3 regions of the Yersinia vastinensis genome follow, and region 1 is predicted to be linked to each of the others. Evidence: predicted binding sites of a transcription regulator. Region 1 holds the regulator's gene; each other region holds the start of a gene.

Region 1 (3,287 bases):
GCAAGGCAAAGTTCAGGATGTTGAACATCTTTCCAGCCACTTTGCCATTGAAGTCAGTGAATTAGTGAAGGCTCACGGCATCGAAAAAATGCAGGCTTGGCAAGATGGATTGAAAGACGCGAAAGATTCGAAAGCCTTCGCCACTCAACGTGTTGGCGTTAACTTCTGGGATACTCTCTTCTGGGGCGGTGCTGACTCAATCAATGACTGGGCCAATAAAGGCTACGAAGTGGTTGCTTCTAATCCCGATTATGTCTACTTCGACATGCCCTATGAAGTTAACCCCAATGAACGCGGTTACTACTGGGCAACTCGCTTTACCGACGAAGCCAAAGTCTTTAGCTTTGCACCAAATAACATGCCGCAAAATGCTGAAACGTCTGTGGACCGCGATGGTAATTACTTCAGTGCGAAAAGTGATAAACCTTGGCCGGGTGTACACGGAATTTCCGGTCAATCGTGGAATGAAACCGTGCGTACTGATGAACAGATGGAGTACATGATTTTTCCTCGCGTATTACCGTTGGCGGAGCGCGCTTGGCACCGTGCATCTTGGGAACAAGATTATAAAGCAGGCCGCGAGTACAAAGGTGGTGAGACGCAACAGGTGGATACCCAAGCGTTACACACTGATTGGCAACGTTTTGCCAATATTATGGGCCAGCGTGAGTTGGCAAAACTGGATAAAGCCGGTATTGCCTACCGCTTGCCAGTACCCGGCGCACGAGTTGTCTCTGGTGTATTGGAAGCAAATATTTCCTTACCGGGCTTGATTATTGAGTATTCCACCGATGGTGGTCAGCAATGGCAGAAGTATGATGCCAAAGCACAACCTACAGTCAGTGGTGATGTATTTATCCGCTCGACCAGCCCGGATGGTAAACGCAGTAGTCGTGCGGAACCGGTTAAAATCTGATGGTTTTTTCAAAGTGCTGTGTCTGATGTTATTCCTGTTTGCTTGGTTTTTGAGGTAAACAATATTAAGTGAAGTTGAGTTGATGGTTTTCCCCCGGCATGTCCGGGGCTTTTTTTGCCAGAAATATCGTGATGGGCAGTCGGTTTGGGCGGTGGTAAGGGCGGTTTGATTGTTTGAGGTAGACAGAAATGTTCAAAATTAGATAGGGAAGGAGGGCGAGGTCTCAATAAGAAAGACCACCTGAGTCCCGGCCGAGCTGAACTCGGATGATTGAACGGGAAAGGTGGCCATCTTGCTGATGGGTTTATGTTCACCAGATAATCTCTGGATAAAAATAAACCCTAACATTATTCGGTACTTAAAATTTCAACGCTTAAAGTCTTTATAAAATCAATGCGATAACATAATGCCCAATAGATTTCAAATTGCAGGACGGCGGCAATCAATGGAATCCCGATGAGCTTACATCAGTAAGTGATTCGGGTGAGTGAGAGCAGCCAACACACCTGCAGTGTGAAAGATGATGGACATACTTTATCTTTTATCGTGCGCAGACTCATTTTCGCGGCAATCGCCGGTCTCACAGTGGCCGTACAAATACAGACTGTGATTGGTCAGTTTGATACCATGCTGTTTAGCAATTTCACGTTGAAGCGATTCAATGGATTCATTACTAAACTCGATCACTTTGCCGCAATCAAGGCAAATTAGGTGATCATGATGGTGCTGCTGCGTCAGCTCAAAGACTGATTTACCGCCTTCGAAATTGTGGCGGGTCACAATACCGGCATCGTCAAACTGGTTGAGTACACGGTAAACCGTGGCTAAACCAATTTCTTCACCGATATCGATCAGCTTTTTATAAAGATCTTCCGCGCTGACGTGATGGCACGCCGGATCCTGCAACACTTCCAGAATCTTAAGCCGGGGCAGTGTTACTTTAAGTCCAGCGTTTTTTAAGGCTTTATTGTTGTCAGTCATGCGGATTCAGTCCTGTTACTATCGATTCAAATTAAGGCTGTTCAGCCTATGACATCCGTGGCGCAATAATTACAATTGCGTCTCATTATAGAACTGCTAGCCCCAAATGAAAACCGTGGTTGTTAACAAAGATATAATTGCACACTTTGTCAGATTAATCATGCAATGTATTGATGAATGGGATTGTTGCATGCTTCAAGTATAAAGCGGCTACGCCGAACGTTACACATTTGTAGCGGTTTATTTTCATTTTGCACAGATGATAATGCTGATCTGTGGGCTGCTTAACAAAGCGCATTCTGACCACAAATAAAACCATGTGAAATTTGTGACTATAAGCCGAGCTTAATGAGATTAAGAGTCTGTGAGGGGCAAAAAAAAGAGCGCCAAAAGGGATTGAAATTTATGGAAACGCTTAGCGGAGTACATCATCCACCAAGCGTTTCCTATCTGACAAATTTAGCCAGTGATCTCGGCCAGATTCAGCTCTTCACTGATCTGTTTAACCCAAGCTTCAACACGTTCATTGGTCAATTCTGGCTGGCGGTCTTCATCGATAGCTAATCCAATGAAATGATCATCATCAGCCAGACCTTTAGATGCTTCGAAGTGGTAACCCGCAGTCGGCCAGTGACCGACGATTGCGGCACCGCGTGGTTCGATGATGTCGCGCACGGTCCCCATCGCATCACAGAAATATTCTGCGTAGTCTTCCTGATCACCACAACCGAACAAAGCAACCAATTTGCCATTGAAATCGATCTCTTCCAGTGTTGGGAAAAAATCATCCCAGTCACACTGTGCTTCGCCGTAGTACCAGGTAGGGATACCAAGCAGCAGGATATCGAAACCTTCTAAATCTTCTTTACTACTTTTGGCAATGTCGTGAACCTCAGCAACCTCTTTGCCCAGTTGCTTTTGGATCATCTTGGCAATGTTTTCGGTATTGCCAGTATCGCTGCCAAAGAAAATGCCTACAGTTGCCATATAACTTAATACCTTTTAAATTCAAATAGTTATGCCAATTACTGAGCACGCTGCCCAACAATATAACACATTTCATAGGGCGACATCATGCCAGAAAACGCCGTCAGGCTCATATCAAGTTCATGCGATATTAAATTTTTGTGAGCCGCTCAATCTTATAACGCTATTGCCGATAACCTTTGTGTAACTGAATGGTTGCAATTTGCGGTGCCAGGGGGAAAACCGCCAGATGAAAGTTTGTCGGGAAAGGAGTTGTCGTTAGCTGTATGGAACGTCCTTTATTGCTTTTAGGTCATCAAATAACACCAGAGTCTCTATCGGTAACTATCCGATATATAAGGGGAACGAACATGCAGTTTTTAAAAAATATCACCATCAGAGTTGCATTACTTTGGGTGCTTGG
Region 2 (3,287 bases), 2.0 Mb from region 1:
TTACCGCGTATTAACAAATCATGTTGAACATAGACGACTACTGCGTTGCTTTGATGCGCTCAAATCCTGCGGCTAAATCGTCCTGTAAATCTTGCACGTTCTCCAGGCCAATATGCAGGCGGAACAATGTCCCTTTTATCCCTTCACTCTGGTATTTACGGATGGCCTGAATATCTTTTGGCTGATAGCCGAGAATTAAAGACTCAAAACCGCCCCATGAGAAGGCCATGCTGAAATGGGTAAAGTGGTCGAGATAAGCTTCTAATTGCTGCTGAGTCAGTTCTTCCTTTAATTCAAACGAGAACAAACCATTGCAGCCGGTGAAATCTCGTTTGTAGAATTCGTGGCCTTTGCAATCGGGGAATGCGGGGTGGTAGACCGCCGCGACTTCCGGGCGCTGAGCTAACCAGTTCGCGATATCGATACTGTTTTTTTCATGCTGCTTTAAACGCACACTCAAAGTGCGTAGCCCTCGGCTGGCAAGGTAGGCGGTGTCTGCATCCACCATTTGCCCCATTAGGTAAGAGTCTTCTCTCAATTTCTCCCAACAACGAGCATTAGCAACGGCAATCCCCAGCATCGCATCGGAATGACCAATAATATATTTAGTTCCTGATTGGATAGAGATATCAATATCAAAATCCAATGCTTTAAACAGCACTCCCGCCGCCCAAGTATTATCCATCATGATAATCATTTCGGGATAAACGGCACGAATGGCTTTCACAATTGCCGGAATATCCTGTACTTCCATGGTGATAGAGCCGGGGGACTCAAGGAATACCACTTTGGTTTGTGGTGTAATCAGTGAGGCTATCTCGGCCCCCATCATAGGGTCAAAATAGGTGGTGGTGATATTCATGCGCGATAAAATTTTATCGCAGAAACTCTGTGCTGGCTCGTAAGCAGAGCCAGTCATCAGCACATGATCACCGGCACAAACAAATGACAAAATGGCATTACTGATCGCCGCAGCGCCGCAAGGGTAAAGAACACAGCCAGCACCACCTTCCAGCTCGGTCATTGCTTCTTGCAGGGAAAAATGGGTCAGCGTGCCTCTACGACCATAAAACAATTCACCATTTCCACGATTAATAGTCGCATGCTTTTTCGCTTTTACCGTATCGAATACCAGAGAAGAGGCTCGCTGGATGACAGTATTGACCGAGCCTTGAGTAAACTTCTTACTCCTACCCGCGCTCACTAAGATTGTTTCCAGTTTTTCTGTTGCTGATTTATGTGCAGACATGATTGCGTTGCCACCTTTTTTATAAGCTATGCCCATCATTCCTTGGACAGCATTCATTATTGGGATGTATTCCTTACGTTAGCATGAGGATTGTGGTGTGGAAGCAGCTTTTGCCATGAAAAAAACTCAAGAGGGTGACCCGCTGTTTTCTGTGCGTTTGTGATGGAAAAATGCTGCGTAATTGACGAAATAGGGGATTTATTAAGGAATAGTCATGAGGGATAAACCCCGTCTCATCTTTACATTTCATGTCACCCCGACTGTACAGTCAAGAATGCTGATTCGTTTGTCATGTCGCGTAGTCCCTGATATCAGGGGAATTCTTATTTTTTCTCAAAAAATAGGCTCAAATACTAATGATAATTACTATCAATCCGTCATTTGTTTGATATGATCGGCAGCTGATTTCGTCCTTAAATTGATATGCATATTGGGTGGAGGCACAGCGTGAAAACAGCTGGCAAAGAGACTAAAGATAAATCATTCGTGCAAGGCCGAATGATGAAAGGCGCGATGGCATTATTGCTGGTGGCAGGTTTAGCCGGTCATGCACTCGCCGCGCCAGGCAACAGCGGTGCAGTCGCTGCATCTGTTGCCACACCAACAACTGCAACATCAACACCATTACCTGCACCAGAAATTACACCGGTTGCTGCAACTTCTGCCAATACAGATGTTGCCCCCGCACCTAGGGTTCAGCCGCTGACGGCACCAGCACCACAAGGGCTGGCAATGGACCTTTCTGTCTGGGGTATGTATCAACATGCTGATGCGGTCGTTAAAGGCGTCATGATTGGCCTGGTACTGGCATCCATCGTGACTTGGACCATTCTGTTCTCTAAAGGTACAGAGTTATTCCGTGCTCGCCGCCGTTTGCAACAAGAGCACGAGGTTATCGGCGCGGTAACTGATCTTGATACCGCATCTGAGCGGGCAGAAGCCTTTTCAACTGAAAGTATCAGTGCACTGTTGCTCCGTGAGGCGCAAAATGAGCGCTTACTCTCAGCAGAGTCTACCGACAACAATGGTATTAAAGAGCGTACGGCTTTCCGTCTGGAACGCCGTGTAGCGGCCATTAGCCGCCAAATGGGTAAAGGCAATGGCTTCCTGGCAACTATCGGTGCAATCTCTCCGTTTGTCGGGTTGTTTGGTACGGTTTGGGGCATCATGAATAGCTTCATCGGTATAGCTCACTCACAGACCACCAATCTGGCTGTTGTTGCGCCAGGTATTGCAGAAGCCTTGCTGGCAACGGCTCTTGGCTTGGTGGCGGCAATTCCTGCGGTCGTTATCTATAATATTTTCGCTCGTCTGATTGGCTCTTATCGTGCTCAGGTGGGGGATGTCGCCGCACAAGTGCTCTTGCTGTTGAGCCGTGACCTTGATTTGAGCAGTAGCGCTGAAGCAAAGTCACCAAAACTTCCTCACCAATTGCGTGCGGGGTGATTTATGGCCATGCGGATGAACGATAATCTTGATGAAAGTGGTGAACTGCACGAAATTAACGTGACACCTTTTATCGATGTCATGCTGGTATTATTGATTATCTTTATGGTGGCCGCACCATTGGCCACTGTTGATATCAAGGTGGACTTACCAGCGTCTTCAGCAGTACCGCAGCCGCGGCCAGAGAAACCTGTGTTTCTGACCGTTAAAGCTGATAACCAGCTTTATGTGGGCGATCAGCAAGTTGACCGCGATACATTGGCGGCAGCGCTAGATAAAGTGACTCAGTCAAATAAAGAAACCACCATATTCTTCCAAGCGGATAAAGTGGTGGATTATGAAACCCTGATGAGTGTGATGGATGCACTGCGTAAATCGGGTTATCTGAAAGTTGGGTTAGTCGGCATGGAAGCGGGCGGCGCTAAGTAGTCAATCACAGGCGCGGTGAATATAACCGCGCCTGATATCAGTTCTTCGGTATATTGCGCCCCACCTCAGTATTCGTTACTAAAGCCTGCTTAATATCTATCTCTAACTCATGCGCATTATGCGCAAGGTAGAAATTTTCATTTCCTACGCATTTCTTCCAATC
Region 3 (3,287 bases), 2.1 Mb from region 1:
GTGCACCAAATAGCTGACGATATAGCGGTCAGTTAAGAAAAGAATAATGACACCCGCAATTAATGCAGCCAGCAGTGCCCGTTGGCACCAAGCCACTAACAATTCAACCCGCAAGCTGGCTGCTTCCGTTGATGCATCAACAGTTGCATTATATTTCTCAACTGCAGCACCAAATTCACGACTCAATGGCGGGTAACTGTTATTAAACAGATTGTTATAATCTTCAAAGCGATTATCACTCACCGCCTTAAACATGGGTTCAATCCCTTTATTTAATAATGTTGACCAGCTATCGATGGTTTTATCCGTTAATGGCGGGTCCATACCCTCATGGGGCTGAAGTTTAAACATCGCCAAAGCCTCTTGCGTATTTTTAAGCGCGACACCCGCCGAAGCTAATTCGCGATCAGCATCAGCCACGGCACCACTTTGGCGATAAGCGGCAGCACGATTTAAGCGTGTGACCACCCGAAAATATTGATCATTACCACGGTTAATAATATTAATGTTTTTCTGTTGGCTAGAGCTTTGCTGCAAGGAGTGTGTTAATTGGTTAAGTGAATATAATGTAAAGGTAGAAACGCCTCCCCAGAGCAACAAAAATATAACAAGAATAGATAATAACGCCATCCTGATGGTGATATGTTTTAGAAAATTCACGGGAATGCACCTGTGTTTTATTTTTTAGTTTATTTCCTTGAGATTTCAAGGTGTTTATCACTGATAATTTCCGCAGAAAAAAGTCTTATTATCAGGATTAATTACTAAAATAGCATAAAACCGATACAAAAGATCAAGATGACCGATCAATAATAACCAACTGATTGATTTTACCTATTAAAATGTAAATAACGATCGCTTTTTTTGATCGTAAAATGATGAGAAATCCTCAGTATTTACTTCAGTAATATGTGTTTATTTTGAATATAAATACAACATTGACATGTCTATTAACTGTTATAACTATAAGCTGATTAATTAATTTATTTTCAGCAATACTATTCACTAATTTTAAGTCAGTAGAATTAAACACTCTATTAAATAAGATTAGGCGAGATAAATAAAATACTAACAAAAATTCATATCAAACAATCTGGCATGATATTCAGCAGAATTTATCTATTTATTTGTTTTGGCAATTTTGTCTTTTTTTGAAAATGAAAGTACAACGAAGGAAATAACTATTTTATGCATTACACAAGGGGAAAATACATTACGCCACACTGGCTATGTCTAAGAGAAAAATAGCCAGTGACTTTCTTTGCTCACTGGCCTGATATACCTTAATTTGTCGTAGGGATGGCACCAAGTGGTTGCCTAAATTGACTTAAATTATGTTGATACTCGAAAAGATCATCCAGCCCGTTCTGGTGAGTGATGGCAACCAGCGTACAGTGAGGAAGATACTCTTTTAGCAGCGACAATAACTGTCTGGCGGTTGTGGTATCCAAATTGCTGGTTGCTTCATCAAGGTAGAGGGTATCTGGTCGATTAACCAATGCTCTGGCAAAAGCCAAACAAATGAGGATAACTGAGCAAAATTGACAATAAATGAGATAATTTTGCCTAAAGCACAATTATCGGCAGATATTTCCCTTGTCACTCAATATCAGGTCAGATGGCGCTAACTTAGTATTGATGTAAATAGTTATCTTAATAATAATGACTATCACTCCACTTTGACGTGATAAATTATGACGCGATACCCACAGTGTCAATCAATTCAAGGCCGATATTGACCGGTATAACATCCTTAACGTTGCGTCTTAAAACAGAAAGAGAAAACACCATTATGTCCCTTGGCATCCATCACATTCAGGGCAAAGAATTCCGTTCAGTATTGGCTGGACTGGGGATTGTGAGCCTTATTTTCTTCTTGTTCGGCTGTAAACCGGCTGAAGAAACAACAGGCCAGCAAGCCCCTTCATCAGCCAGTGAAAATACCTCCGCATGGTCGCGCACAGTAGAAACGACAAAAGGCCCGGTGACACTGACACATCAGCCAAAACGTATTGTGTCTACCAGTATCACCATCACCGGCACCCTATTGGCCATTAATGCGCCCGTGATAGCTACGGGAGCCACGGCGCCCAATACCACCGTGGCAGATAATCAAGGCTTCTTTACACAATGGTCAGATGTTGCACAAGCGAAAAAGTTGGTGCCAATCTACCAGACAGAACCAAATGCAGAAGCTGTTGCGGGTATGGATCCAGACCTTATCATCATCTCTGCCACTGGCGGGGATTCAGCGCTGAAGCTGTACGAGCAGTTATCGGTCATCGCGCCCACATTGGTGATTAATTACGATGACAAGAGCTGGCAAGAGCTGGCTATCGTGCTGGGGCAAGCAACAGGACATGAAGCCGATGCTCAACAGGTGATTGATAAATTCACTGATCGGATTAGTGAGGTTAAACAGAATATTACGCTACCACCGCAACCCACCTCTGCATTTGTCTATCAGGCGGCAGGGAGCACAGCCAATTTGTGGACAGAGAATTCAGCACAGGGAAAATTGTTGCAGGAGCTAGGCTTCACACTGGCGCAAGTCCCTACTGCCGTGAAAGGTAATACCAGCATGGGGCACCGCAAGGATATCATCCAACTCGGCGGAGAGAAGCTGGCTGAAGGTCTTAACGGCGAGACCATTTTGCTGTTTTCCGGTGATCAACCGGCGGTGGACGCATTGAAAAACAACAAATTTTTAGCTCACATCCCGGCAATTGAACACAACCGAGTTTATGCTGCGGGCTATGATACATTCCGGTTGGATTATTATAGTGCGAGTAATTTGTTAGCGCGGATTGAAGGCATGTTTAAGGCGAAACCTTAGTTTTTATCTGCGAGCTGCCTTGCCCTATCTCTTCGCTCGGCAGCTCAAAATAGGTGCTTGGCATCAAAATCAACCGGCAAAAAATTGCCAATGCATTCCCATAATAAGTCGTGGTAGTATGCATCAAACAAATAATAATGATAATCAAAACGATAAGAATACTCATTTGTTAACAAAGAGTTACAATGCCAGCAACTGACTCCTCAACCTCATCTTCATTAAAATCAGCAAAACCGGTCCCGACTATAGGGGGAAGCGCATCCTACCATCCGGGGGTTTTGCTATTACTCAGTATTATTGCATTGATATTGGTTATGGCTGCTAGCCTGATGCTCGGTGCTAAAGCGATCCCTTTTTCGGTGGTCTGGCAGAGTTTACTTGGGCATCACAATAACGCAGACAGTATTTTAATTTTGGAATCACGCCTGCCGCGAACCTTAATTGGTGTACT

Evidence for each region. Region 1 encodes Fur, which represses iron uptake genes when iron is present. Its sites were predicted from a motif close to ATAATAATGAGAACNACTATCAA; they were not measured.
Region 2: exbB (tol-pal system-associated acyl-CoA thioesterase) is a predicted target of Fur. The motif match lies at 1,600-1,622, and genes of this name have one in related genera.
Region 3: fepB (Fe2+-enterobactin ABC transporter substrate-binding protein) is a predicted target of Fur. The motif match lies at 1,651-1,673, and genes of this name have one in related genera.

The regions. Positions count from the first base shown of each region.
Region 1 is NZ_CP173260.1:3,342,543-3,345,829, reverse strand. Features, by position in the region: gene ACIOG0_RS15580 (beta-N-acetylhexosaminidase) at 1-916, shown strand, start outside; gene fur (ferric iron uptake transcriptional regulator) at 1,451-1,897, opposite strand; gene fldA (flavodoxin FldA) at 2,357-2,884, opposite strand; gene ACIOG0_RS15565 (methyl-accepting chemotaxis protein) at 3,235-3,287, shown strand, end outside.
Region 2 is NZ_CP173260.1:629,348-632,634, forward strand. Features, by position in the region: gene metC (cystathionine beta-lyase) at 38-1,249, opposite strand; gene exbB (tol-pal system-associated acyl-CoA thioesterase) at 1,697-2,695, shown strand; gene exbD (TonB system transport protein ExbD) at 2,699-3,124, shown strand; gene ACIOG0_RS02790 (pilus assembly protein) at 3,162-3,287, opposite strand, start outside.
Region 3 is NZ_CP173260.1:656,599-659,885, reverse strand. Features, by position in the region: gene ACIOG0_RS02915 (methyl-accepting chemotaxis protein) at 1-660, opposite strand, end outside; partial or broken gene ACIOG0_RS02910 (ABC transporter ATP-binding protein/permease) at 1,284-1,517, opposite strand; gene fepB (Fe2+-enterobactin ABC transporter substrate-binding protein) at 1,793-2,836, shown strand; gene fepD (Fe(3+)-siderophore ABC transporter permease) at 3,022-3,287, shown strand, end outside.